2 regions of the Rossellomorea sp. ABR4_004 genome follow, and region 1 is predicted to be linked to the other one. Evidence: a T-box and tRNA genes for the amino acid it is inferred to sense, from the RefSeq annotation. Region 1 holds a T-box; the other holds one or more tRNA genes.
What was found. The T-box of region 1 lies ahead of ACXAF2_RS05365 (valine--tRNA ligase). A T-box ahead of a tRNA ligase gene usually reads a tRNA of that ligase, here a tRNA-Val.
Positions count from the first base shown of each region.

Region 1 (15,252 bases):
TGTAAGATTCTTTCTTCAAGCATTGAAGCGATTACAACTCGATTTATCTTCTTTTTCCGGGAAGTTTGCTGCAGTCGGAAGTAAAACGGAACACTATTGCAGGAAATATGGGATTCCTGTTTCCTTCGTGCCCGAGCATTTTACAGGGGATGACTTTGCAGACGAATTCATCTCGAAAGTGAAGCCTTCAGGAGACGTTCTGATCCCCAAAGGGAACCTGGCAAGAAACGTCATTGCTTCAGAGCTGGCCTCTGCAGGGGTGTCCTGTCAGGAATGGATCGTCTATGAAACCGTCCTTCCAGAAGGGTGTATCGCTCAGTTAAAGGACATCATTGAAGAAGAGGAACTAGATATCATTACGTTTACCAGCTCATCAACAGTTCATCATTTTATGAAGGTGGTCGATCAGTACAGCCTTCATGATAAAATCGGGGACATACCCATTGCCTGCATTGGTCCCATTACGAAAAATACGGCTGAACAGTACGGATTACATGTAAAAATCTGTCCAGGCATTTATACTGTAAATGAAATGGTAAACGAAATGAAAGAATTTATCACGAATAGACCATCAAAATAAAGCTTTATTTACTTAGGAGGTTTACACATGAAAGATCTGCATTTTAACCGTCACCGCCGCCTGCGTCAAACAGATCATATGCGTGCGTTAGTAAGGGAAACTCATCTAAGGAAAGAAGATTTAATTTATCCACTGTTTATAGTGGAAGGGGAACATATTAAGAATGTCGTTCCTTCCATGCCCGGGGTTTATCACATTTCCCTGGATAACTTAAAAGCGGAAATGGATGAAGTGGTTTCCTTGGGTATCAAATCCATCATTTTATTCGGTGTTCCAGCTGAAAAAGATGAGGCAGGAACCCAAGCATATCATGACCACGGAATCGTCCAAAGGGCCACCCGATTTGTGAAGGAACATTATCCTGAGCTTGTCGTCATTGCCGATACTTGTTTATGTCAATATACGAGCCACGGACATTGTGGAATCGTTAAAGATGGAAAAGTACTGAATGACCCTACGCTTGATCTATTGGCAAAAACGGCGGTAAGCCAGGCTGAAGCAGGAGCAGATATCATTGCTCCTTCGAATATGATGGATGGATTCGTTGCAGCGATCCGCCACGGATTGGACGAAGCCGGCTATCATGATGTGCCGATCATGTCATATGCCGTTAAGTACTCCTCTAGCTTCTATGGTCCATTCCGTGATGCCGCACACTCTACTCCGCAATTCGGAGATCGCAGAACGTATCAGATGGATCCTGCCAATCGCCTCGAAGCGTTAAGAGAAGCACAATCGGATATAGAAGAAGGCGCAGACTTCTTAATTGTCAAACCTGCCCTTTCTTATTTAGATATCATGCGGGAAGTGAAAGACCGTTTTAATGCCCCTGTTGTCGCTTATAACGTAAGTGGAGAGTACAGCATGGTGAAAGCAGCGGCTCAAAACGGCTGGGTAAACGAACAGGAAATCGTAATGGAAAAACTGACAAGCATGAAACGTGCGGGTGCAGACCTTATCATTACGTATTTCGCAAAAGATGTAGCGAATTGGTTATCCTAAATGGTGGAAAGTTCCTGTAAGGATGACTGAAAGATCACTAAAGGAGGAAACCGGAATGCGTTCATATGAGAAATCGAAGCAAGCGTTTAAAGAAGCAGTAAAACTGATGCCTGGTGGAGTAAACAGTCCTGTGCGGGCATTCAAATCCGTAAAGATGGATCCGATTTTCATGGAAAGAGGAAAAGGAGCTAAAATTTACGATATCGATGGAAATGAATATATTGACTATGTTCTATCCTGGGGACCACTCATTCTTGGTCACAGCAATGACCGCGTGGTGGAGTCCATTAAAAAAGTAGCGGAAAACGGGACAAGCTTCGGTGCCCCGACAGAGATTGAAAACAAACTTGCCGAACTAGTGATTGAAAGAGTTCCAAGTATCGAAGTGGTCCGTATGGTGTCTTCTGGTACGGAGGCGACGATGAGTGCTCTGCGTCTTGCACGTGGATACACTGGACGCAATAAAATCATCAAGTTCGAAGGCTGCTACCACGGTCATGGAGACTCCTTATTAATCAAGGCAGGATCAGGTGTTGCGACTCTCGGGCTGCCCGACAGCCCGGGTGTGCCTGAAGGCGTAGCAAAGAATACGATTACGGTGCCTTATAATGACTTGGAAAGCATCCGTTATGCATTTGAACAATTCGGTGATGACATTGCTGGTGTGATCGTAGAACCTGTTGCAGGTAATATGGGTGTCGTTCCACCTCAGGCGGGCTTCCTGGAAGGCCTTCGTGAAATAACGGAAAATCATGGTTCTCTGCTGATATTTGATGAAGTCATGACTGGATTCCGTGTTGGATACGGATGTGCCCAAGGCTATTACAATGTAACTCCCGACTTGACTTGTTTAGGAAAAGTCATTGGTGGAGGTCTGCCGGTAGGTGCATACGGTGGTAAAACTGAAATCATGGAAAGAATCGCTCCTAGCGGTCCGATTTATCAAGCCGGAACCCTTTCAGGGAATCCATTGGCCATGACGGCAGGATACGAAACCCTGAGCCAGCTGACTCCTGAAACATACACAGAGTTCACACGCAAAGCTGACCTGTTGGAAGAGGGCTTAAAGAAAGCGGCAGAAAAGCATAACATCCCTCACAGAATCAATCGTGCCGGTTCCATGATCGGGATCTTCTTCACGAATGAAGAAGTAACCAACTACGAAGGCGCGAAGTCATCAGATTTAGAGATGTTTGCCGATTACTACCGTGAAATGGCCCATGAAGGTGTATTCTTACCACCTTCCCAATTTGAAGGACTTTTCTTATCTACCGCTCATACAGATGAAGATATTGAAAAGACCCTTGAAGCTGCTGAAAAAGCGTTTGAAAAGATTAGTAAGAAGTAGTGATGGCAGCCGATCCTTTTTATAGGGATCGGCTATTTATATTCGTTTTCCTATCATATTCCTCCTTTTCGGTTCATAAAGTGATAATGGCATTGTTTACTATTTCTTTGTTTGGAACCTGAAAGGAGGAATTTCTTTTGTCACAAGAACAACAATCGTGTTTGCGATTTTCCTTGGAAGAATCAATTTGGTTTAAAAAAGGACAGGAAGTTGAAGAATTGCTATCTATCTCCTTAGATCCTCATATAACGATACAAGAGCAAGAGCAGTATGTACTTATCAGGGGAAGCCTTGATCTTTCCGGTGAATATTTACCAACCTCACCGAGGGACGAAGAAGAGGATGAGTTTGAAGCGGGTGGTAAGTTTGTCCAAATAGTTGAAAAGAGGGAAAAAGGTGAGTATGAATTTGTCCACCGTTTCCCGGTCGATGTGACGATTCCGAAGAATAGAATTGCCAATCTGGGCGATATCGACGTGTTCGTTGAGTCATTCGATTACATGGTTCCTGAGAATGCTTGTTTAAAATTGAATGCCGATCTGACGATTACAGGGATTTATGGAGAACAGCAGACGCACACTCCCCTTGAAGCTGAATTTAGCAGAGAGGAAGATTACGAGCCGCTTTACCGTTCAAGTGCAGTTGCTGAAGTAGAAGAGGATACGGCGGAGGAAGAAGTAGAGACAGAAGAAGAGCAAGAAGAAAGAGAAGAAGTATACGAGTATGAGAATTACGACGTCGAAGAATTGACGGCGAATGTTGAAGAGCAGGAGGAAGAAGAGGATTCTGAAGACGACGAGTACCAGCCTTTTAATCTCGAAGGTCGGACACCTCCATCTGAAGAGGACGATGAGATACCTGTACAGATTCAATACGATGCTCAGCCTGCTCATACCTATGAGGAAAATTATTTCCGAAAAGAAAACGTGTTTGAAATGCCACAGCATGAACTGAGCGAGTCATCTGAAGATCAGCCGGCAGAACCAAAGGCTGCCTATACACCGCCTCCTAAATACAAACAGCAGGAGGAGGAAGAAGAAGAGTCCTCTTCATCCTCCGCAGTAGAAGCAGAGATGGAAGATAGCGGAGAAGAGAAGGATGAAAAGAAAAAGACTAAAGGTAAAAAGAAATATGAGAGCATTTCCCTTACCGATTTCTTTGCGAGAAAAGAAGAGGAAAGGGGCGCAACCTTAAGGGTATGCATTGTTCAAGAGGGAGAGACGCTGGATTATATTGCAGAAAAGTATGATCTAACCATTCCTCAGCTATTGAGGGTTAATCAACTTGAAGCCAATCAAGATGTCTATGTAGGGCAGGTTCTATATATCCCGAAAAGCGAATTTGTCTTCAAAGGTTAAAGGAAAATAGCAAGGTCGCTCCCCTCTGAGAAGAGCGCAATTGCACTATAGAAGGAACTACGGGGCTGACACCAAATTCATTGGAGTTAGTCCGTTTTTTTTAGAAAAGTAATCTTAGAAGGTGAGAGGTATGGTACAAACGCTGGAGGGATTAAGGCCTGTTTTACAACCTTATGGTGTCGAACCCCATTTTGTTGAGAATTACGGGAAGATTTCCAAAGTATTCTCCAATAAAGGGACACTTGCTGTGAAGCAGCTGCCCGCCCAAACTGGAGTTGATTTTGTCAGGAATGTACAAATGTTGTTTCAAAGGGGCTATAACCGGATTGTTCCGATCTATCCGACATTGGATGGGCGCTATGCAGTGTGGAACGATGGGCAGTTATATTATGTCATGCCCTGGCTCTTGAACCAGGAAAGGGAAGATCAATTTGAAAAGCACCAGAAAATGTTCCGGGAATTGGCAAGACTTCATACTCTCTCCTCTCAAGAAGTAAAGATTGATAAAGAAGAGAGAGAATCTCATTACGAGCAGCTGACATCCAGGTGGGATAAAGAACAGCAGTTTCTCGATGAGTATGTGGAAACATGTGAACGGACAGCGTATATGTCTCCTTTTCAATTCCATTTTTGTATGTACTATAAGGACGCTTCCCAAGCACTTAAATTCTCCAGGAAAATGCTGGATGAATGGTATGAGGAAACGAAGGAGCTGGAGAAGGTCAGAACGGTCATTACACATGGAAAGATATCGACAGAGCATTTTTTATTCGATGAGAGAGGCATGGGGTATTTTCACAACTTTGAGAACTCAAAGATGGCATCACCCTTCCCTGACCTGCTGCCGTTTTTGTCCAGAACATTGAAAACTTATCCTAAGTATTATGAGGAATGTATCGAATGGCTAACCACCTATTTTCAGCATTTTACCGTCCGTAATGAGGAGCGGCTCCTGTTCATGAGCTATTTAGCTTATCCAAGCTCGGTCATCGCTGTGGCGGAAAAATATTTTCATACACCGAAGGACAAACGGAATGAACGGAAATCTCTTAAGAAACTGCAACGGCATTACTGGCTTCTGAAAAACACGGAATATGTGGTCATGCGCTTAGATGAAATGGAGAAAAAGAAGCAGGAACAGGCGGCCGAGGCAGAATAAAAAAAAGGACTGGCGAAGTCCACATTTCGTCAGTCCATTAAATCCAATCGAAATAAATGGCAAGGCCAATACCGATAAATAGAGTTAAAAGAAGGACATCAAAAGTGGTGGGAAGCAAAATGGTCCGGACACCTTGAAAGATCGTAAAAGGTATGATGAATTGCTTACATATTAACCGGGCGTTCCCCATCCATTTCTGCATGGTGTATTGATTGATTTTCTTCATATTCGTCCACTCACTTTCCTGGGTATATTCACTACTTTATTCTATGAATGGAGAAAAAGAATGGTGCCTGAGTAGGCGAAATGAATATTTTTATGAAAAATTGGCGATAATGATTGACGAAAGTTTATCTTTTCCTATACTATAATGAGTAAATAAATAATACTTGAAAAGCAATGAACAGGAAGAGTACATTGATCCTTACTTTCAGAGAGGAAAATCGTTAGCTGAGAGATTTTCTACGTTAAGACAATGGAAGGTCGCCTGAAGAGCTGTTTCTATGAATTTCAGTAGTAGAAGCCGGTTAAAAGCCGTTATGATCGTCGAGAGTTCAGGAGGCTTATTTCTCCTGAGAAAAAAGGTGGTACCGCGAATGGAATCCTTCGTCCTTTTCATAGGACGGGGGATTTTTTTATTTTTTTAGAAAAGTGTCGTTATTTGCACTACTATAGGAGGAAAACAAATGGAAACTCAAAATCAGCAATTATCTATGCCGACTAAATATGATCCAAATGCCATTGAGCAGGGCAGATACAAATGGTGGCTGGAAGGTAAATATTTCGAAGCCAAAAACGATAAGGAGAAGGAGCCGTACACCATTGTCATTCCTCCTCCAAACGTAACAGGAAAACTTCATCTTGGTCATGCTTGGGACACAACGCTCCAAGATATCCTGACAAGAATGAAGCGCATGCAGGGTTACGATGTATTATGGCTTCCGGGTATGGACCATGCCGGGATTGCGACACAGGCGAAAGTGGATGAAAAACTTCGCAATCAAGGCATTTCACGTTATGACTTAGGCCGTGAAAAGTTCGTAGAAGAAACATGGAAATGGAAAGAAGAGTATGCTGAGCATATCCGTCAGCAATGGTCTAAGGTTGGATTGGGCTTAGATTATAGCCGTGAACGTTTCACGTTGGACGAGGGATTATCGGAAGCTGTACAAAAGGTATTTGTAGACCTTTATAACAAAGGCCTGATTTACCGTGGTGAATACATCATCAACTGGGACCCGGCAACGAAAACGGCCCTTTCAGACATTGAGGTTATTCACCAGGATGTACAAGGTGCATTCTATCATATGAGATATCCGTTGGCTGATGGAAGTGGTCACATTGAAATTGCTACAACACGTCCAGAAACAATGCTTGGTGATACAGCCGTTGCGGTTCACCCGGAAGATGATCGCTACAAACATTTAATCGGTAAAACCGTTACCCTTCCAATCGTGGGACGTGAAATTCCGATCGTAGGAGATGACTACGTTGATATGGAATTCGGTTCCGGTGCAGTGAAAATAACGCCTGCTCACGATCCGAATGACTTCGAAATCGGTAATCGTCACAATTTAGAACGCGTTCTTGTAATGAGCGAAGACGGGACGATGAATGACAAGGCGGATAAATACCAAGGCATGGATCGTTTTAAATGCCGCAAAGAAATTGTAAAGGACCTACAAGAAGCAGGAGTTCTATTCAAGATTGAAGAGCATATGCATTCAGTCGGTCACTCAGAAAGAAGCGGAGCGGTGGTTGAACCTTATCTTTCGACTCAGTGGTTCGTTAAGATGGATCCTCTCGCAGAAGAAGCGGTAAAACTTCAGCAGGAAGAGAGCAAAGTCAACTTTGTACCTGACCGCTTTGAGACGTCTTACCTGCGCTGGATGGAAAACACGCGTGACTGGTGTATTTCCCGTCAGCTTTGGTGGGGACATCGCATCCCGGCCTGGTATCATAAAGAAACAGGCGAGATCTATGTAAACAACGATGCGCCGGAAGACATTGAAAACTGGGCACAGGAAGAGGATGTACTGGATACTTGGTTCAGTTCAGCTCTATGGCCGTTTTCAACGATGGGTTGGCCTGATCTGGATGCAGAAGACTTTAAACGCTATTATCCAACGAATACACTTGTGACCGGGTACGATATTATCGGTTTCTGGGTATCGCGCATGATCTTCCAAGGACTGGAGTTTACAGGAGAACGACCATTTAAAGACGTACTGATTCACGGACTCGTTCGGGATGCAGATGGACGCAAAATGAGTAAGTCATTGGGTAATGGTGTAGATCCGATGGATGTCATCGAAAAGTACGGTGCCGATTCCCTTCGCTACTTCCTATCTACAGGCAGCTCGCCGGGTCAGGATTTACGTTTCTCCTTTGAAAAAGTAGAATCTGTTTGGAACTTTGCGAATAAAATCTGGAATGCATCTCGCTTTGCCCTTATGAACATGGACGGAATGACGTATGACGAAATTGATCTTTCCGGTGAAAAATCAGTTGCGGATAAATGGATTCTTACCCGTTTAAATGAAACGATCGAAACCGTGACACGATTAGCCGATCGATATGAATTTGGTGAAGTGGGGCGCGTTCTTTACAACTTCATCTGGGATGATTTCTGTGATTGGTATATTGAAATGGCGAAACTGCCTTTATATGGAGAGGATGAAGCGGCTAAGAAAACAACCCGTTCGATTCTGGCCTATGTACTGGACAACACAATGAGACTTTTACACCCATTCATGCCGTTTATTACCGAGGAAATATGGCAGAACTTGCCGCATCAAGGCGAATCCATTACTGTAGCTGCATGGCCGATGGTTCAAGATGAACTTACAGACGAAGCGGCTGCAGAAGAGATGAAGCTCCTCGTTGACATCATTCGTGCTGTACGTAATGTACGTGCAGAGGTAAACACACCGATGAGCAAGCAGATCAACTTGATGCTGAAGGCAAAAGATGCACACACACTAACGATTATCGAGAAGAACAAAGCGTATATTGAGAAATTCTGTAATCCAGAGAAGTTGGAAATGGGTACAGAATTAGATACACCGGATAAAGCGATGACGGCAGTAGTAACAGGTGTAGACTTATTCCTTCCATTAGAAGGATTAATCAACATCGAAGAAGAAATTGCCCGTCTTCAAAAAGAGCTGGAGAAGTGGACGAAGGAAGTTTCCCGCGTTCAAGGCAAATTAAACAACGAAAAGTTTGTAAGCAAGGCGCCTCAACATGTAGTGGATGAGGAAAAAGCAAAAGAAAAAGATTATTTAGAGAAACAAGCGACTGTTAAAGCAAGAATCGAAGAGCTTAAATCACTATAATCTTTTGAACAGGGGATAAGAAGAGGGCTTTAGAATCGGGTCTGATTGTTAAGGTTGAGGGGATGCATGAAGGTTTTCTCTCCGGCAATCTGTCCCGACCTGAGCCCTCTTTCTAATGAAACCTAAAGGGGAGTGACTGAAATTGTTAACCTATGAAAAGGCTGTTGGATGGATACACTCAAGACTCAGACTTGGAATCAAGCCGGGGCTTGAGAGAATGCATTGCTTATTAGAGAGGCTTGGGAATCCTCATGAAAAGCTTAAAACCGTTCATATCGGGGGAACAAACGGAAAGGGATCCACTGTCACCTATTTGCGAAATATATTACAGGAATCAGGGTATTCAGTAGGCACCTTTACTTCACCGTATTTTGAGAGGTTCAATGAGAGGATCAGCATCAATGGAGTGCCTGTATCAGATGAAGATTTAACTCTTCTTGTGGAAAAGATAAAGCCCATTGCCGAAAGCATGGAGCATTCTGAATGGGGAACCCCATCTGAATTTGAAGTCATAACGGCTATGAGCTTTTATTATTTTGCCGAAATGCAACCGGTCGATCTCGTCCTTTATGAGGTTGGGCTTGGGGGAAGGCTTGATTCGACAAATGTCATCACACCCATGGTTTCAGTCATAACGAGCATCGGTCTGGATCATGTGCAATTTCTGGGTAGCAGATTAGAAGATATAGCCTTTGAGAAAGCTGGAATCATCAAACGTTCTGTTCCTGTCATATCAGGGGTTCACCAGAAAGAAGCGGCTAAAGTGATAAGAAAAAGAGCGTCGGAAATGAACAGTGACCTGTTTGAACTTGGAGAGGATTTTTCTGTTGATCGGAAAGCCTTACTCGAAAGGGGTGAGAGGTTCCATTACACATCTCCTCTTCAGAATGAAACGTATGAGCTTTCCATGATTGGTGCACATCAAATCAACAATGCAGGAATTGCCATTAAAGTGATAGAGCTTCTTAGTGAAAAGCATAAAATAGCAAGTACCCATATCAAAGAGGGGCTAAAAAAGGCATCATGGCCAGGCAGAATGGAAGCACTATCATATAATCCCGGGATATATATTGACGGTGCCCATAATCCTGAAGGGGTACAAGCCTTGGTGAAAACCATAAAGGATCGCTTTATCAATAAAAGAGTAACAATTCTTTTTTCGGCACTCCACGACAAAGAATTAAAACCGATGATCACTCAATTGGAAGAAGCGGTGGAGGCAATCGGATTTACGACCTTTGACTTTCCAAGGGTCGCTTCAGTTGAAGAGCTTTATGAATTATCTTCCCATCCAAACAAGAAGAAAGTTCACCAATGGAGAGACTACCTTACTGAAAAAATACAAGGAATGAAAGATGAAGAAGTGCTGTTAATAACAGGTTCACTTTACTTTTTATCCGAGGTAAAACCATATCTAGTGGACCAACTGGAAAATTACAGAAAATAATCAGTGACTTTATCGGACTGCTTTGATAAAATATTCTTAAACTTGTGACTATTTAACTAGTATAGTATGATCGAACTATATTAAATTGATTGTGGATCTATGGGGGATAGATATGACGTTATCAGTAAAAAAGAAGCTGTACATCTTGCTGACCTGGCTGGCCGTTGTACCTGTCGGTTTGTACATGACATATCAATACTATCCTCCTGAAAATATTGCGGGAAATGAGTTAGAGCTGTTAACAATAGTGGCATTCGCTACATTTATCCCGCTCATGCCCATCGTAATCAATGGAGCGACCATTTTCTTCATCCAGTGGGTGACCCTTGTAGGGTTCATTAAGTATGGTTTATTTGTTGAAATCATCCTCATGCAGTTCTCTATTATCCCATTGCTTATAAGGCTTCGATTGACCAAGACTGATTGGCATAGAATCCCCTTGAATTCTGTCATGTTCTTCATCGTTTCATTGGTGAGTGGTCTTGTATATTTTCTATTCGGTGGAGAAGTGGGATTAAGAGATATCAGTCAATTAATCCTTCCTATTCTGAGTTATCAAATCGTATCGATCATGGTTAACCAGATACTGCTTCTCTTATATCAACACTATGTAGTAAATAGTGATGTCCGCTTTTACAGCAAGGATTTTGTATGGGATTTTACGGCAAACATGATCATGTTCCCTCTTTCTTTATCTCTCTACTATTTAACCTTTGAACTGGGAGCATTCGCTTCCTTATTGATTGGTATCCCATTTGTGAGTTTATCGATCATCTTGAAGATGTATAACTCTTCTGAAAAGATCAATGAATACTTGCAAAAAGCGGGTGAAATCGGTCACCAATTAACGGAAAGCCTTAAAGTAAATGAAGTGCTTGATATATTCATTGAGAAAATCATTGAGACCCTGCCGGTTGAATATGCCTATATCCTTGATTGCCAGGAAGAAGAACTTATCCTGTTAAGAAGGGTTGAAAATGGAGAAATGAAGTCTAATAACCTGCGTCCATTAAAGAAGAGCCAGGGAATCAGCGGTGTAGTGTGGGAAACAGGGAAGTCCGTCCTCTATACTTCACGATCTGAATGGACCGGGATCGCTGAAGGGTACATGCCTGATGGAGTGGAAAGCGTTCTGTGCGTACCCATTGTAAGAAGTCAAAAGGTACGGGGAATTCTTCTATTGGCTTCTTCCAAAAAGAAAGCCTATGAAAAATATCAATTGATGATCGTCGATATTTTATGCTCCTATTTCGGAGTGGCGATCGCAAATGCCAGGCATCATGAACGGACGAAGAAAAACAGTGAGAGATGTGCCCTGACAGGACTATATAATTACCGCTATTTTGAAGATCTTCTATCCTTGGAATTCAGTCATCTCGATGTTGGGAAAAGGAAGAGTCTATCCCTCATCATGCTCGACCTTGATCATTTTAAGGTCATCAACGATAACTATGGTCACCAGAGCGGTAACGAAATCCTCATTGAACTTGCAGACCGCCTTCGTAACCTGATTGATACCAGGGGAACGGTTGCGAGGTATGGAGGAGAGGAATTTGTCATCCTCCTTCCCGATACGAAACGGGATGAAGCGCTTAGCCTGGCAGAGCAGGTCAGGGGTGCGATAGCCAACAAACCATTCACTCTCCATGACAGTCTGGATGAATCCAACAAACAGATGATGGTCCGGATCACGGCAAGCATCGGCGTTTCGACCGCACCTGAAGATGCAGAAGATACCCTGGCACTCATCCGCCATGCAGACCGTGCGCTTTATACGGGGGCCAAACAGGCCGGGCGGAATCGGGTGGCTCAGTATGTGAAATAGTTAAAAGGGTGTCTATTCGATAATAGACATCTTTTTCTTTATTGTGAGTATTTAGTCCTATTATAATGGTTGGAAGATTGATATAATAGAAGCATTATAGGATAACCAAATGAGGGATATTATGAGAATTCAGGGAAAGATTTCACTACTATTACTTTTCATCCTTTTTCTATCATTTATTTTAGATTCGACCGGCACTTATGCCAAGGGAACTTCAGAGTTAAGAGTAGACTTCAATGTTACCCCGTCCCAAGAAGTAATTGTGAAACCAGTGGACAGCAATGCCAAAGCATCATTAGACTTTCATATCAATCCTGTAGGAGAGGTGAAAGAAGCGAATCGACCGCCTATAGACGTCGTTTTTGTCTTTGATAAATCAGGATCAATGAATAGTACCAGGAATAAAATGCAAAATGCAAAGGATGGGCTGACCAATGCCGTACAATTCTTTGAGAAGAACAAACAAAGTAATGATCGATTCTCTCTTATTACGTTTTCTTCAGATATAGAAACAATACTTCCATTAAGTAATGACCTCGATGCTATTAAAACTTCCATGTTACATACTACCGCTTATGGAGGCACCAATTACACAGACCCCTTGCGTGCTGCGAAGAATATACTGAAAGATTCCAAGAATGAAAAGTACATTGTCTTCTTAACTGATGGGCAGCCGATGATTGCGACGGCGATCGAAAAAGTGAAAAATGAAGTGTGTACGAAGCCGGTTTGGTTTTTTTGTGGTGAAACAAGTGTTGTCGAGAGTGATCAACAACTTGTATATGACTTTCAGTATAGACACAGTTACAATCGATGGCTGCATAAAATATATTCACCGGATAATAGTAAATTAAAGTCTTTATACATTCCTTCATTTACTATGGATGGTACTTCATTTAATGCAGGTTGGTACAATCCGGGTGAGCTGGAAACGAATAGTCAGCAAATGCAGGCTTTGATCAAACAAAAAGGCCTCGACGTATCCAAGGAAATCTACAATGATAAAATCACCATGCATACACTGGGGTACGGTGAAGGAGATCTTGATGACAGATATCTTGAAATGTTGGCACAACAAACGTCGGGTAGCTTCATCAAAGCAAGTGAAGGAAGTGTCTCCGATGCATTTGAAAAATTGGCGAATAAATTAAATTCAGTCAAATTGGATGGAGAAATCGTCGTACAGTTGCCGGAGAATGTGACAGTTGACCAAAATCAATACAACGTGATGAATAATACAGTGTATCTGCCATTTTCCACAGTATATGAAGTAGGACAGGGCGTACCGACTCCTATTACAGTATCACTTCCGGTGGAATTCTCTAACAAGGGATCTTATACGTTTAAGGATTTGAAGGTACAGTATAAAACGGCAGAAGAAAGAGATTTTCGATCAAGTGATAAAAAGTCGGTGACGATTGAAGTGAAAGATGATGCACCTGCATCGGTAACAGGAAGGGTAGATGTAAATAGAATCAATCAGGACCTGTTCAATTTAATTATTGAGGATGGAAAAGAAACGAATACTTTCACCGGACTGTTCAAACTGGATTTTGGCGGGTTGGTAAATCCAAAAGCAAAAGGTTATTTAAGTGAGATTATTATACACCAACCCTTACCTGAGGGTATCAATGTTAAAGAAAGTTCTGATGTATCCATCCAGAATGTGAATGGGCAGCAAATGGCCATCATTCATGTTAAACAAAAAATGAGCTTTGAAAACGGTGCGTTTACTAAACCTGCACATGAGATACCCGTAACGATGAATGCCGTCTGGGCCATAAATAATGTGAAAATGCCACAGGCGAAAGTCTATTATGTCGATTCAAGATACGGGAACAAAGTAAGTAGCAATCTAAGCCCGAATCATAACGAAATCAGTGCGAAAGTCAGAACCCGTCATCTGCAAAATGGAAAAGAATTTGCATTTGATGGTTATTCAAACGGTACGATCAAGAAGGTAAGAATACAGGGGCAGGTCGAAAATGTTGTAGCATCACTGGAAGCTGGAGTGGATGGTCGATACCCGATTATGCCTGTAAAGTCTTTAGTCAGCAGTCCAAAAGAGCTGAATATCAGCTACAGGGATAACGGGACAGCCATATTACCATTCGTTCCTGAATTGATTGTTAAAGACCCACTCACAGGTGATAGGTTAGATGATGGTTCTTCTGTATCGAATGAAGTGGAATTCTATCTCTCAAACGGTATACCTGGAAGGGATGTGTCTTACAACTATCAACTTCTTAATGAAGAAGAAACTACTGGAGAATGGACAAAAATTGAGCTGGGAGATACGAAAACCATTGAACGTTTCGGGAAGAATGAAATCCGGGTAAAAGCCATTGGCGGTTTTGCAATAGAGGATTACATCATTGAAAAAACCATTTGGATCGAGGGCGACGATTTAATTCGTGTACCTTCACTAATTGAATTATATGTAGGAGAAACTCAGTCATTCAATATCGATATCTTCCCGTTTGGAAAACCGAACAATAATTATAATGTGAAAGTTCTGCAAGGGGATGACGGGATGATAAACTCCTCTTACAGTCAAGTCAATTCCACCAAAGAGAACCGGATGACAGGATTATTTCCCGGCGAAGATTTAGTGGAAGTTCAAACCAAGAATGGGAAATACAAAAAGTTGATTCGAGTCATTGTTAAGTCAAGGATTGTAAATCTGGAAAGCATGGACTTCACAAAATCGAAGTACACCCTCTTGCTTGAAGGGAACGCATTCGATATACAATCTAATTTAGTGTTCAACCCTGAAAATGCAACCAATAAAAACATAAAGAACGTTGTAGATACAGGTAACAATGTTGTAAACATCGTACAAGAAAATGGAGTTTGGCAGGTTATACCTAAAAATGCAGGGGTGACGACCGTAACGGTTACTTCTGAAGAAAATCCTCGTATAAAGGCGATTGCGATTTTTGAAGTCGTTGCAGAAGATGATGAAACTGAAAATCCGGAGACCGGGGATGGGGACATCGATGGAAGATGGTGATTAGAAGGGAGACCCACGATGATGGGTCTCCCTTTTTTCATTCAACTATGATCTCATCACTGATTAATGAGAGTGCTTCTACCTTTGGTAAAGTATCCAGTTTTGAAAGAAGGACATCTTTGTTATAGTTTACGATGAATCTTGACAATTTCTCTTGCTGATTAGAAGGGGGGCTCTGATAT
Region 1 is NZ_JBSWVM010000001.1:978,054-993,305, reverse strand. Features, by position in the region: gene ACXAF2_RS05395 (uroporphyrinogen-III synthase) at 1-580, shown strand, start outside; gene hemB (porphobilinogen synthase) at 608-1,582, shown strand; gene hemL (glutamate-1-semialdehyde 2,1-aminomutase) at 1,638-2,930, shown strand; gene spoVID (stage VI sporulation protein D) at 3,068-4,288, shown strand; gene ysxE (spore coat protein YsxE) at 4,419-5,447, shown strand; gene ACXAF2_RS05370 (hypothetical protein) at 5,485-5,673, opposite strand; T-box leader at 5,838-6,064, shown strand; gene ACXAF2_RS05365 (valine--tRNA ligase) at 6,134-8,785, shown strand; gene ACXAF2_RS05360 (bifunctional folylpolyglutamate synthase/dihydrofolate synthase) at 8,928-10,232, shown strand; gene ACXAF2_RS05355 (sensor domain-containing diguanylate cyclase) at 10,345-12,057, shown strand; gene ACXAF2_RS05350 (vWA domain-containing protein) at 12,179-15,070, shown strand; gene ACXAF2_RS05345 (bactofilin family protein) at 15,108-15,252, opposite strand, start outside.

Region 2 (15,252 bases), on a different contig from region 1:
CAATTCAGTGAAAAAGAAAAGATGATTGCAGATTTTATTATTGCTAATCCAGAAAAAATTATCCACTCCACCATCAGTGGTGTAGCAGAAGAACTGAACGTTGCAGATGCTACAGTCTTCCGATTCTGTAAACGTCTGGGCTTTAAAGGCTACCAGGCTATGAAGATTTCCCTTGCATCCGACCTGGTGACACCTATAAAAGATATTCATGAAACAATCAATGAAGAGGACTCTGAAGGCGTTATTGCCCAAAAAGTGTTCAGGTCCAATATCAGGACATTAGAGGATTCTTTAAGCATGCTAAACGAGGAAATGTTTACGAAAGCTATTCGAGGGATGATAAGTGCGAGAAGAATAGAATTTTATGGTACAGGTGGATCGGGGTTTGTTGCCATGGACGCGCATCATAAGTTCCTCAGAACAGGCATGACCACTACTGCGTACAACGATTCCCATATGCAGCTGATCTCCGCTTCACAATTGACCGATGATGATGTGATCGTCTTTATCTCTCATTCAGGATCAAACAAAGATTTATTGGAAGTATTGGACGTTGCGAAGAAAAATCGGGTAACGACCATTGCCATTACTCACTTTGCCAAATCCCCTCTAAGCAACGGGGTCGACATTCCTCTTTTTACGGTATCTCAAGAAACCGAATTTCGATCTGAAGCACTTGCTTCAAGAATCAGTCAGCTTAGTATTGTCGATGCCCTTTACGTCAACACCATGATGAAGAGAAAAGATCTATCCAAATTTTCCCTGCAAAAAATGCGTGAAGCGATTTCCATTAAGAAAATATAGTTGCATGGTAAAGCACGGCAAAAGTAAAGGGACGGACCTTATCAAGAGCTCCGTCCCTTTACTTTACTTCGGATACTTCAGTGCATTCTTTTCCAACTTCTCATATACTTCTTTTTCTAAGTCGATATCCATTTTATCAGCCAGCTGAACTAAATAAATCAGGACATCAGCCATTTCTTCTTTAATATTTTGACGTGTCGCTCCCACTGCTTCCCGGCTTGTTTTCCATTGGAAATTTTCCAGGAGTTCATTTGCCTCTAATGAAATGGAAATGGCAAGATCCTTTTCATTATGATTGGCATCCCAATTTCGTTCATCCCTGAATTCAATGACTTTATCATATATTTGTTTCATCTACTCTCTCCCATTTCCCTTTGATCATTTACCGCTACTTTACTATATCACGGGTGGAAAATGGAATGCACAGTAATCTTTTGATTTCAGTCTTTCAAGGCGGAAAGGATGTATCTCACCAAGTATGTTTCTTTCCCATTCTTACCAAGGATAAGGATGATTCACATGCAAAGAATAAGAATGTACTGAGAGCTTACAAATGGGAGGAACAACGATGACAAATAAAAATGATAATCGTGAACGAAAGAACAAATACCCAAACAACAAAAAAAGCGATACTGAATTCTCAAAAGAACTCAATATTCGCAGTGAAATGACGAAGAAAGATTTAGGAAAATAAATGATTGAGAATGTGAAAGCTGCTTTTTATTGCGGACGATTTAACTTAAATATCTCCATAAAAAAACAGACTCACGAATGAGTCTGTTTTTGGAGTTGTAAAGTTAGATTATGCTTTACGTACGTTAGCTGCTTGTGGTCCACGAGCACCTTGTTCAACGTCGAAAGATACTTCTTGACCTTCGTCAAGAGATTTGAAACCTTCACCTTGGATCGCTGAGAAGTGTACGAATACGTCGTCTCCACCTTCTACTTCGATGAATCCGAAACCTTTTTCTGCGTTAAACCATTTTACTTTACCATTTTCCATGTTTGTTGCCTCCTAAAGTGCTTTACACACAATGTATTACTATTCTTGCGATATCAGGTGAAAAATCAAATCTTGTTCTTCCCTCGTATACCGGACAAAAATAATTCTTCTATAGAATAACAGTAATGAAACAAATAAGCAAGTTCTTCAAGGAGAAGTTTTGAAAGTCAGACCTCTGACACAACCTTCCCTCATCAAATGGTCTATTGTTATGTTATGATTACTGCCTTAATGTCTGTTAAAGCGCTACCATTATTTTTATCAAGATTTATCACTAATGGGACTCTAAAATGAAGGGTAAACTGTGGTATAATGAGAGAATATGAAAGGGAGTGCCCAATGAAATCCACAAAAAATCGGTTTAGTAATGGCGCAATGGTTACGATAAAGGAAACTGGAGAAACTGTGACTATATTGAAATGGCAATACGTTAAAAATATGAAGCGGTTCTCATATATCGTAAAAGAACATCCTGGCACGTTTTATTTTGAGGAAGAATTATTAGAAGTCAATTAATAGTAGTGATCATACTTAATATGTTTTTGACAAGGACTCTTACTTGATTTCCAACGGAGTCCTTTTTACTTTTAAGGACAAGTCGGCGATGGCTGTTTAACTCTTAGAATCCTCATAAAGATTGAACTACTAATAAAAAGAAAAAAGCCTGCATCTTTTAAATAAGATGCAGGCTTTCTTTATGTATGACCTGTGAGGGATTCGAACCCACGACCCCTTCCCTGTCAAGGAAGTGCTCTCCCACTGAGCTAACAAGTCGCAATGGAAGGTATATATTATATTATAGTCATTATGAGAAAAATGTCAATCATTTTTTTATCTCCTGGTAAATCATGTATAAAAGAACGTTCGTTCGCATATACTGTGAGTACACTTCCAGGAGAGGAGCTCACAAATGAATACAGTATTACAGCGCTCATTCATGTACCAGCGCCCCATTGAAATCATCTATATGACTCCTGAGTCCATTTGTACGAAAAGAAAAATCATCGTTAAAAAAATCGATGGGGATATGATTATGGCCTATTGCTTATTACGAAAAGATTTTCGCAGATTCAGACTTCATGATATTTTGGCCGCTCATCCCCTTCTTCCTTATAAGAATCGAACCATATCCTAGTTGGAAACTAAAATACGTGAGGCTGACCTAATAAACGGTCAGCCTCACGTATCTTTGTTTATGCTGTTGCTTTCTTTGGTGTTTTGTCTTCTCTTTTGATGAAGAATTGTAAAGCCAGCATAACAGCAAATAATACTAAACCAATGATGTCTGTGCTTCCCTCCGGATAGATCAGCATTAAACCGGCTGCTACACAAAGGAAACGTTCTATCACATACACTCTTCTGTACCAATACCCGATCATCCCTGCCCCTATGGCCATCATTCCGGTTATTGCCGTAAAGACAACCCATAGTAATCTCGGGATTGTTGTATCAATCATCAGCAACTCAGGGGACAGGACGAACATATACGGAATAATAAAGGCTGCAATCGCTAATTTAGCAGAATTGACCCCGGTCCGTATCGGCTCACCCCCTGACACCCCGGCTGCGGCAAATGCTGCAAGCGCCACTGGCGGTGTGATATCTGCAATGATACCAAAGTAAAAGACAAATAAATGAGCTGCCAACTCAGGTGCACCTAACAGGATTATCGCAGGTGCAGCGATTGTGGATGTGATTACGTAGTTGGCCGTTGTTGGTGATCCCATACCTAGTACAATCGATGCAATCATTGTAAATACCAGAGTCAGGATTAATTTACCTTCTGATGAATTTGTTAAATCAGCAGCAAGATCAACTAAACCATTCGCAAGTGTCAGTCCTAACCCCGTTTTCGTCACAACGCCGACAATCATCCCTGCAGCCGCAGTTGCTACCGCTACGGAAAGCGCAGTACGTGCACCGTCTACAAGTGCGTCGACTGCATCTTTAAAGCCAATCCTTGTCTCTTTTCGAATCGCGCTAATCACGATCGTAGCAACAATTGACCAAAGTGCTGCACGCATAACACTCATACCGCTGACTAATAAAATAATGACCGTAAGAATCGGCATTAATAAGTAGATTTTCTTTAAAACTTCTTTACGATTAGGCATTTCTTCGTCCGAAAGACCGCGAAGACCGATTCGCTTCGCTTCAAAATGAGTCATAATCCAAATTCCTGTAAAATACAAAAGAGCAGGAATGGTGGCAGCCTTTGCGATATCCCAGTAAGAGATGCCACCGATGAATTCAACCATTAAGAATGCTGCAGCTCCCATGATAGGAGGCATTAACTGACCACCCGTTGAAGCTGCTGCCTCTACTCCACCTGCAAACTCTTTACGATAACCAAGTTTTTTCATCATTGGAATGGTAAAGGAACCAGATGTTACAACGTTCGCTACAGAGCTACCGCTGATCGTTCCTTGAAGGGCACTCGAGAAGATTGCAACCTTAGCAGGACCACCAGTGCGTTTTCCGGCAATGGCCACAGCTAAATCATTAAAATATTGCCCAACGCCTGTTTTGACGAGGAAGGCCCCGAACAATAAGAATAGGAAGATGAAGGTTGCTGAAACATATAGTGGAGTTCCAAGAATCCCTTCACTTGTAAAGAACATCGTCTTAACGATATCATCCCAATCATATCCCCTGTGGGCAAGGAATCCAGGCATCAATCGACCATAATACATATAGAGTATGAAAGTAGAGGCGATGATCGTGATGGGTAAACCCACTGCACGACGGGTTGCCTCTAATACTAAGATCATCGCAGCAAAACCAACATAAAAATCAAGTGATGTCATAATGCCTACTCTGCTGACAATGTCATCTTGCATAATCGGCCAGTATGCACCAATTCCTACAGATATGACAGAGAGTACGACGTCATACCATGCCACTTTATCTTTTCGCAGATTCTTTTTCCTGGCAGGAAAAAGAAGAAAGACAAGTGACAAAGCAAATCCTAGATGAATGGATAATAATAATTGTCTAGGGATAAATTGAAAGATCGATGCGACTAATTGAAATAATGAAAATGCTAATAACCCATAGAAAATCACCCATTTAAACAGTCCATGATGAAGCTTTCTTGTTGATGATTCAGGATCATATTTTTCTAATAATTCTTGTTGTTGTTCGGATGTTAATGATTCGAATTCTTTATCTTTTTCCAACAACGGTCACTCCTTTCCACTGATCATATAGTGTTTGTTTCTTCAATTGCATTCTGACGACAGACCCTTTATCGAAATATTCAGCTAAAGGATAGGCTTCACCATCCAATACGAGACGTTGATTGGCTACCACCTGTCCAATGCGAATATCAATGTATGGAAACTCTTTATTCATATTTGAAATTAAGTATTTTCCTTCTTCTGTCCTCTCGAAGGTTTCATTTCCTTCTGCATTTGCAGGCATACCAATTGCAGTATCCTCATAAAGCAACTTTGTCTGTTGAATGTGGTTTGTAGATTGGCGATAAAACTCTTCTACTTCTGAGAGATGAATAGAATGTGTATAACGAACCGAAAATGTGTGATCTTCAGGAAGTCTGAAAAGGACAGGATCACCCTCATGACTCCTCGGTTCAATTACCAGATATGTTTGAAAGGGAATAAAGATGATGAGTAAAAGACCAAGAATAATGAGAATTGTTCCTATGAATGAAATTTTCTTCATAACAAAGTTCCCACCATTCCATTTATTTCTGTTGTACTTAACATTTATTTAGCCTATACCAAAACAAAAGAATAGACCGTATTACGCGGCCTATCCCTTCGTCCATCTGTTGGTGTGGATCTATTCCATTGAAACGCCTTTTTCATCAAAGTATTTCTTTGCACCAGGATGTAATTCAATTCCCATACCCTTTAAACCATCTTCAGCCTTGATTAACTCACCTTTGGCATGAGTGATTGCATCTGTGTTTTCAAAGATGGCTTTTGTAACATCATAGATTACATCTTCGGAAATATCAGCATTTGTCACTAGCATTGCACGAACCGCAACGGTTGTAACTGCCTCATCGACTTTACTGTACGTCCCTGAAGGAATTTCATCCTCAGAATAGTATGGATATTTCTCGATAAGTTCACTGATCGTACCGGATTCAACCGGTACGATTGTGATATCTTCCGTTGCAGCCAATCCTTCAACCGCTCCGGTTGGAGTACCTGAAGTAATGAACGCCGCATCGATTGTACCATCCTGGATACCAGTAGTTGAATCATCAAATGATAGATTGCGTGCTTCTAAATCTTCTAACGTAATTCCGTGAACCTCAAGGATTTGTTTCGCGTTCAGTAAAGTTCCAGAGCCCGCTTCACCTACAGAAACAACTTTCCCTTTCAGGTCTTCAACGGACTTGATACCGGAATCTTTTGTTGTAACGATTTGAATCGTTTCAGGATATAGAGTGGCAATTCCTCTTGCATTTTCTACTTTATTATCGCTGAACATTTCAGTTCCTTCAGATGCATAAGATGCGATATCGGTTTGTGTAAAAGCGATTTCAGTTTTACCATCTTTAATGGCCGCCATATTTTCAGCAGATGCCCCTGAAGTAGAAGCCGAGGATTTGATTCCTGTTTCATCTTCAATGATCTTAGCGAATGTTCCGCCTAACGGGTAATATGTACCCCCTGTTCCACCTGTAGCAATCCCAATGAAGTCAACCTCTTTGTTACCTTCACCCTCAGATGATCCTCCACCTGATCCGCCGCCACATGCAGCGAGAATGACAGATAGAACTAGAAGTAGTGCAGTGCTTAGATAAAAACTGCGTTTTTTCATATTCTAATTCCCCCCTATTAAATTTCTACTTTACCGAAATAATTGTAACACAGTCTGTAACAATCTTGTCAAATCAAATACATAAAATTTTAACAATTTTTATAAAAAAACCATTCATCATCCATTACATACTGATTGACATCCGATATACGGCTTGTTCTTGTCATGTCAATTATTTTACAGATGTATACATAATGTATAAAGCGATTTCATCCCCCCCACCCTTTTTCTTCCCCGACGCATGTTTGTCCACAGGAAAAAGACTGAAGAGGTACTCTTCCTCTCCAGTCAATCTGTTATATATCAGATAATGATCTAGCCAATCAATTCCTCATCCTCAAATTTCATCTTATCTTCTTCTGAAATATTTTCTTCGCGGTCCCTCAGGCTATGTGCAATCCTCGAAGAAGCATTTGCCGCAATACTTGCGACGATGTCATCTAAAAAGGTATGGACACCCTTTCCATTCTTCGTATCCAGGTCACGAATGATACCGATTTTATTTTTATCCAGATGACCAAAAGTGGTTACAGCGATGCTTCCATATCCTAATGCTGCACCTAAAGCAATGGTCTCATCTACTCCAAATAACCCTTCATCTGATTCTACAATCGATTGAAGTGGTTCGGAAAGCTTCTTCTCTTCAGCAAGTTGATCCAACTCTACCCCTACAAGAATCGCATGCTGAATCTCTCTCTTTAACAATACTTTCTTCACACTTTCAATACAATCTTCCATATTTAACTCAAGATTATATGGATACTGCATTTCATAGACGATTTCAGCAATATCTTCTATTGATACGCCTCTATCTTTCAGCCTCTGTAATGCAGCTTTCGTTACATCCCTTGAATGTACAGGTTTATTCATTGAAATACCCCTTTCTGGACTGCCCATTAACTTACATGAATTATATCATTCTTTTGAATTTTCGTATTGCAATCCGCTTTAGGGAATTATCGAGAAGAATATGATACAATCTTTCTGTAAACGTTCACACTGATTATAGGAGGCTATCGTCATGACAACCGCAAGAGGAACTGTAACCGAATTAAACCTCTTTAGTAAAGAACTGAATGAAGAGATTAAGATGCTCGTATACCTTCCAGCTACTTTTTCTCCCCTTTATAAATATTCTCTACTGATCACCCAGGATGGTAAGGACTATTTCCAGCTAGGAAGGATTCCTCGCCTGGCTGATGAACTTCTCGAAAATAGGGAAATAGAAAACATGATTATCGTGGGGGTTCCATATAAAGATGTTGAGGACCGGAGAAGAAAATACCATCCACATGGTGAAGAAAATGATGCTTACATTCGCTTTTTAGCACACGAATTGGTCCCGTATCTGGACGAGCATTACCCAACTTATCATATGGGAATGGGACGTGCCCTGGTTGGTGATTCATTAGGAGCGACAGTCTCATTGATGACTGCATTAAAATACCCAAATACATTTGGCAAGGTTCTCCTGCAGTCACCTTTCGTCAACGAGAAAGTGTTGGAGGCCGTAGAAAACTTCTTACAACCTCATTTGTTAAGCATTTACCATATCATCGGTAAACAGGAAACAGAGGTGAAAACGACGGACGGCAAAGTAAAAGACTTCTTAACGCCAAACCGCAAGCTTCACGAGACATTCGATCAAAAAGGATTCTCTTCCTTTTACGATGAGTTTGACGGAGATCATACGTGGAAACATTGGCAACCGGACTTGAGACGTGCTTTGAAAATGATGTTTAACTAAACCCCGATTAGGCAAGGGACCCCCCTTGCCTCTCTTTACATGAATGCAGGGAGCTGATCGAATCACTTTTGATAAAAGGAGATCCTATCCCATCGCCCTATATTAAATTTTTGAAAAATTTGCTATACTATACATAATACAAAGATAGTTAAATAGAGGAGGATTGAAGAAAATGAATTATGGTATAGTCATTTTCCCATCGAAAAAGCTGCAAGATATCGCAAACTCTTATAGGAAACGTTATGATCCTCATTATGCATTGGTTCCACCACATTTGACATTAAAGAATGTCTTTAGTGCAGATGATGATCAAATCAAAGATATCGCTAATAAATTAAATGTTATTTCTAAGAAATACGATCCCTTCAATTTAAAAGTGTACAAAGTAAGTTCTTTTCAGCCTGTGAACAATGTAATCTATTTCAAGGTGAACTCCACTCCTGAACTGCAAGGGTTACACGATGACATGCATAGTCAAAACTTCATGGGTGACGAGCCGGAATTCGCTTTCGTTCCTCACATAACTGTCGCCCAAAAGCTTTCAAATGATGAACACTCCGATATTTTCGGATCACTGCGTATGCTAGGAATCGATCATGAAGAAACCATTGACCGATTCCACTTGTTGTATCAATTAGAAAACGGCTCTTGGACAGTTTACGAAACCTTCCGTTTAGGAAAGGAAGAGTAAGAGTTGAAAGTCGAAGTTGCTAAAACAGAAGATCAGATCCAAGAGGTATTCAACATAAGAAAGACAGTGTTTGTGGAAGAACAAAAGGTTCCACTCCAAGAAGAAATCGATGAATTCGAAAACGATTCCACTCATTTTGTCCTTTACGACCAAACTCATGCTGTAGGTGCAGGCCGTTTCCGTATTCTTGATGGACTTGGGAAAGTTGAAAGAATATGCGTTTTAGAATCCGTCAGGGGTAAAGGAGCCGGGCGTGAAATCATGCTTGCCATTGAAAAATATGCAAAGCAAGAGCACTTATCCCAATTAAAATTAAATGCACAGACATACGCAATCCCTTTTTATGAAGGCTTAGGCTACAAAGTTACATCTGATGAATTTCTGGACGCAGGAATCCCTCATAGAACTATGAAAAAAGATATTTAAAAGGAACAAGTAATTAAGCAGGACTGCTTAATTACTTGTTCTTTTTTTTGCTTCCTGCAATCCATATTATGAAGTATATTACAATATCAACTCGTCGATAATGGGAAAGTGTATGGGAAGGGGGATCCTTATGGGAATCACATCGATTGCTATCGAGTTAATAGTAGGATATTTTGCCCTATTGATTCTTACAAAAATACTTGGTAAAACTCAAATCACTCAAATATCTGCCTTTGATTTCATTTCAGCTTTAATTCTTGGTGAACTTGTAGGGAACTCCCTTTATGATGGAAAGATCACTGTACTTCCAATTCTTGCTGCCATTTTTATTTGGGGGAGTTTGATCTTTTTTACAGAGTATTTCACCCAGAAATCCCGAAGATTTCGTCATATGATGGAAGGTACGCCTGCCTTAATCATTAATAAAGGAAAGATCAACTTCGATGAGCTGAAGAAAAATCACTTAGATCTGAACCAACTGCAGCATCTGCTTCGTGCAAAAGACATTTTCTCAGTAAGGGAATGTGAATTTGCGCTTTTGGAGTCTGACGGTACGCTGAGTGTGATTCGAAAACCGCTTTATGAAATCGTACAGCGTCAAGACCTTAATATACCGGCAAAAAATGCTTCTCTCCCACTTTCTTTAATAGTGGATGGAGAAATCGTTTACGATAATTTAAAGCTGGCCGACCAAAGGGAGGATTGGCTTTTAAGTGAAATAAAAAAACAAGGCTTCCTCTCCTCCAAGGACGTTATGTATGCTGAATGGGAAGAAGGAGAAAGCCTTTTAGTGCAAGGGTATTAATGGGGTTTAATGATGAGTTCATTGTTACTGATCGTGAACGATAGGAGTTTCTTTCGTTCGAGACTGGTAAGATAAGCTGTTACCGAAGTTCTGAACAATAGCCATTGCCCCACATTTGATACAGCTATTTTGTGTAAATTCAAATACTCTTTTATGATCTTTTCAAAAGCAAAGCCTTCTTTACTACTATTTACTAGAGTCAGAAGAGAGCTCATACGTTCTTCATGAAGATCGATATTCTCCTGAACTGTTTTCACAAAGTTTTCTTCAAAGTCCCCGTGACCCGGAATCGCTCCTTTGCATGGTATGCGAAGGAGCTTTTCTAATGAATCCAATGTTTGATCCGCATCAATGATAAACGGAATCACATGCTTTTCCAACGTATCCCTGCCAAAATAACTGTCCGCTGCATATAAAACATCATCAACAAGCAGACCTACCTGACCATACGAATGACCCGGTAAGTCGATTACTTCAAAAGTGAAAGGACCAATACTATTTTCACCATTCTTCAACTCATCATCAATGACCACTGATTGTCCTTCAAGAAACTTATTTCTCAAATCATTTATGGGATTAGCTCCATTAAAAAGATAAATCGGCTCCAGGATCGAATTCTCCATGATTGCTTTTTCAAGTTTTGGAGCAAACAATGGAGTACCTTGTTTTTTCTTCACGAAGTGAGCTCCTCCAAAATGATCTGCGTGAGCGTGGGTGATGACACAAAAATCCAAGGGCAGTCCTTCATTGGATAAAGTTTTGATCACTTTCTTCATGGAAGAATCATCCAAACCACTGTCAATAAGAAGACCTTTTCCTTCTTTCATGCAGTATCCAATGGTAACGCTCCCTGTAAAAGCATAGCAATGCTCGGAAAGTTTTTGTAATTTCAAGTGATTACCTCCAGATATGTATAGAACTGATATCAACAGTTAATTAAAAGATCCCATAAGGAATGCACCTTTTGGGATCTTTCAAAGTGCCTAAAAAAAAGCCCCTTAAACTTCCTTATACATATTCGTTAAAATGCTTTCCTTTTCCTGTTAACTGAGCTAATAATGTTGTGGGGATGGATGATTTAGAGAGTACTTCATATGAAGTTTTGCGTTGGTTTGATTGAAATACATGATAGGACGATTCTGCTTCTTCAGTGTTTGCTTGAGTTTTATTCTTCATGGGCTTTACAGGTTGCACGGGGAGAAAGGTAAACGGATGTTTTTCAACTTTTATTTCTCGTTCCTGATATTGTTTATACTGATGATGAGGAATTGGAGCAATGTAACCCATTTTCATTACCTCCTTGGTATTAGTTACCCATATAGGGTTGAACCTTAAACTTTAATTGGGCTGTATAGATTCTGTTGATATATGTACCATGTCTGGATGAATAATCTCATCACTTTTACACACTGGTCAAAGAATAAATAGGAGAATTAACATAAAGTACGTATTGAAACACACCTTTATGTCCATTCTCCTTTATTTTTTATACCTTTTATTTCTTCCCCTTGTTTAACATATTTGAGATGGTCCCAAAATCTAATTGCTTTCCATCATTCACAATCGATTGTACGATCTTATTTTCCATTTCCTTGTTTACTGGTTTATTGGCAATTTTAGATACTCGTTTAATGACGCTTCTAACGGTTGCTTCATCTTTGAAGTTTGCATTTTGTAATGAGTTCGCAAGCTCTAACACTTCGTTCATGTTTACGCCTGTCTTTTTCTCTAAATTCTTAAAAAAGTTATTATTCATTTCCATCACGCCTCCTTTTAACTATAAGCATCATATGTTAAAAACCCAGGAGCGTGATTAAGAATTTCCCGAATAAAACAAAAAGACAAAATCTCTCTAATGAGGATTCTGCCTTTTGTACCCCTTTCTAACAGAAACTTGCTCCGACGATAATCAAGAGAATGAAAAGCACAACGATCAATACAAATGTTGAGCCATAACCGCCGCCGCCATATCCACAGCCACCGTATCCATATCCATACATATAATTTCACCTCTCTTTTACCTTTAGTCTCTTATAACATATGTATAGAGAGGACGATACGTATGGGCTTTTGGATAATTTATTGTGTGTTTGTCCAATTGTAGAGGTCGAAGGTGAGGTTTCCTTCGCGGTCAAGTTGGGCAAGGAAAATGGATTCAACTTGCAATTGTCTTTTGGCCAGCTCTTTTTGTAACCAGGGCAGGGGAAATCCTACTTCTCGCAGAGCCTCTTGATCTATTTCCCCATCCGAAATGACTGCTTGTGGAGGAGTGGTCTTTTGTGAAGTATTAAATACATCTTCTCGAACAAGCGGCCTTTTCTCCCTTTTGAGCAAAACACTTAGATCTCCGTTTGTATCCAATGAAGCGAATTCCACATCTGCAGCTCTGAAAACGTCTTTCTTTCTCAATTGCTCCAGCAGTTCATCAACGGAATACTGTTCCTTCTTTAAAGCCTTCTCATCAATATTTCCATCCTTTATGAAAACAGTCGGTTTCCCCTCGGCAAATCGTCTAAATCGAACGCTTTTTAGAGAAAGAAAGGAGAAAATGAGTGGAAATGAAAACCATAATAAGATGCTCATCAGTCCTTCACTTAAAGGGAGGCTAAGATCCATGGAAAGTGTCCCTGCAATGCTCCCAACCGTGATTCCTGTAATGTATTCAAAAAAAGAAAGTTTAGATAACTGTTTCTTCCCAAGTAACTTGGTTATTGCAAATAAGGAAAGTAAGATAAAAATACTGCGTAACGCCACCTCTAAGTATTCAGGCATCATTCTTCACCTCTATCATCCTTTAGGTTTAAAAAGGAGTGCCCCAATGAAACCGAATATGATTGCCGACGAGATCCCTGAGCTTGTGACTTCAAACATCCCGGTAAGGACTCCCACTATCCCATGTTCCTGTGATTCCTGCATGGCACCATTGACAAGGGCGTTACCGAAACTTGTGATGGGGATGGTCGCTCCTGCACCGGCAAAATCAATGAGAGGCTCATACAAGCCAAATCCTGAAAAAACCGCCCCTGCCACAACCAGTAAGCTTAGTGTATGGGCTGGAGTTAATTTAGCCACATCAAACAGTAATTGACCAATCACACAAATGATCCCGCCTATTGTAAAAGCCCAAAAAAACATCGCTAACACTTCGTTTCCTCCTTTCCTTCACATATATTCAATGGAAACCGCATGAGCAATACAGGGTATTGTTTCTCCTTGCTGAAATGTCAATGGTGATAACAAGGCTCCCGTCGCCACAACTAAGATGCGTTTATATGTTCCTTTTTTCATTTCATTTAATAGGTGACCGTACAGGACTGTAGCAGAACAGCCTGGTCCGCTCGCTCCGGATTGTACCGGCTGATTTTCCCCATAAATCAGTAATCCACAATCTTTAAACTGATGATCCGAGAAGTTGTATCCTTTTTCTTTCAGCATTTCAACTGCTGTCCGCCTGCCGATCTTAGCCAGATCACCTGTGATGATCAAATCGTAGTATGACGGGTCTCTCCCCAAATCTTGAAAATGACCTGCAATCGTATCAGCAGCGGCTGGTGCCATGGCCCCTCCCATGTTAAAAGGATCTTTCAACCCCATATCCATCACCTTGCCGATGGTTGCAGATGTAACTCTCGGTGCAGGGGTTGTAACTGACTTTCCTTCTCCTATTACTGCAAAACCTGCACCTGTTACAGTCCACTGAGCTGTTGGAGGCTTTTGCCCCCCGTATTCAGTCGGGTACCGGAATTGTCTCTCAGTTGCGGCATTATGGCTGGATGCCCCTGTCACCACATTCTGAGCTCCATGATAGTTAACCAAGAACGCAGATAATGCCAAACCCTCCATCGATGTTGAGCATGCTCCGAATAATCCGAAGTATGGGATTCCATTGGTCCTGGCAGCAAAACTTGATGGGGTGATTTGATTAATAAGATCTCCCGCTAAGAAAAACTGTATATCGCTTTTTTGAAGAGACTGTTTTTCCAACGCAATCTGAACCGCATCTTCAATGAGAGTTCGATTGGCTTTTTCGTATGTGTCCTGTCCCATCCACAGATCATCGTAAAACTGATCAAAATCGGCTGTTAAGTTCCCCTTTTTTTCAAAAGGGCCGCCGACCACACCGGTTGACAGGATGGCAGGATGTGTAGGAAATACCCATGACCTTGAACCCTGAAGCATTAAATCACCCCCAGTTGAATTAAGATTGTCTTGATTAATGCAACGATGAAAGCTGAAAACACTCCGAATACAATTACGGAACCTGCCAGCTTAAAAATATTACCTCCAACTCCTAAAACAAACCCTTCCGTTTTATGCTCAATGGCTGCTGCAATGACAGAGTTACCAAATCCTGTTACAGGGACTGCACTACCTGCACCTGCAAACTGACCGATATGATCATACACGCCAAATCCCGTCAGAAGCATTGATATAAATACCATCGTGGCAACAGTTGGATTTCCTGCCGTCTGTTCAGTAAAATTAAAGAAATATATAAATATATACGTGATGGCCTGACCGACTAAGCAGAAGAATCCCCCCACAAAGAAAGCCTTTAGTACATTTTTAAGTAGTGGCCTCTTTGTTTCATATTGTTTTTCCAACTGTTCGTATTTTTTCTGTTCGGGTGTTTTTGGTGATTTCCCCACAAAACATTCCTCCTACGTCTTTTCCTTTTGAAGCTTCACAATATCCTGGAACTTCTTTTCTGCATCATTCTTTGAAATCGAACCCCTTTTTAGCTTTTCCTTTAAACGGATGGTTTCAAGAAATATCTTGTAATCACTGGACAATATAAAGTCTTCATCCGGATATTTATCTTCTAAATAACGATCCATCTTCTTTTCGATCTTCTTCATATGAAACCTTTGCAGGTGCTTCACTTTATATACCACGAGCGTTTCTTCTTTTCCTTGTATGACGGCTACATCATAAAGCTCTTTCATTTTGGAAATTTCCCGTTTTATGGCATGGCCATA
Region 2 is NZ_JBSWVM010000003.1:561,758-577,009, forward strand. Features, by position in the region: gene ACXAF2_RS19790 (MurR/RpiR family transcriptional regulator) at 1-804, shown strand, start outside; gene ACXAF2_RS19795 (nucleotide pyrophosphohydrolase) at 868-1,158, opposite strand; gene ACXAF2_RS19800 (hypothetical protein) at 1,373-1,498, shown strand; gene ACXAF2_RS19805 (cold-shock protein) at 1,607-1,807, opposite strand; tRNA gene ACXAF2_RS19810 (tRNA-Val) at 2,510-2,581, opposite strand; gene ACXAF2_RS19815 (hypothetical protein) at 2,718-2,942, shown strand; gene ACXAF2_RS19820 (TRAP transporter permease) at 3,001-4,986, opposite strand; gene ACXAF2_RS19825 (DUF1850 domain-containing protein) at 4,973-5,491, opposite strand; gene ACXAF2_RS19830 (TAXI family TRAP transporter solute-binding subunit) at 5,612-6,604, opposite strand; gene ACXAF2_RS19835 (phosphatidylglycerophosphatase A family protein) at 6,920-7,474, opposite strand; gene ACXAF2_RS19840 (alpha/beta hydrolase) at 7,626-8,351, shown strand; gene ACXAF2_RS19845 (YjcG family protein) at 8,524-9,042, shown strand; gene ACXAF2_RS19850 (GNAT family N-acetyltransferase) at 9,046-9,468, shown strand; gene ACXAF2_RS19855 (DUF421 domain-containing protein) at 9,599-10,273, shown strand; gene ACXAF2_RS19860 (MBL fold metallo-hydrolase) at 10,270-11,166, opposite strand; gene ACXAF2_RS19865 (hypothetical protein) at 11,282-11,560, opposite strand; gene spoVIF (sporulation-specific transcription regulator SpoVIF) at 11,769-12,029, opposite strand; gene ACXAF2_RS19875 (YjcZ family sporulation protein) at 12,157-12,273, opposite strand; gene ACXAF2_RS19880 (DUF421 domain-containing protein) at 12,353-13,045, opposite strand; gene spoVAE (stage V sporulation protein AE) at 13,061-13,417, opposite strand; gene spoVAD (stage V sporulation protein AD) at 13,436-14,452, opposite strand; gene spoVAC (stage V sporulation protein AC) at 14,452-14,922, opposite strand; gene ACXAF2_RS19900 (sporulation protein) at 14,935-15,252, opposite strand, start outside.
Region 2: it encodes a tRNA-Val, which carries the amino acid that the T-box ahead of ACXAF2_RS05365 (valine--tRNA ligase) is inferred to sense. The anticodon was not compared.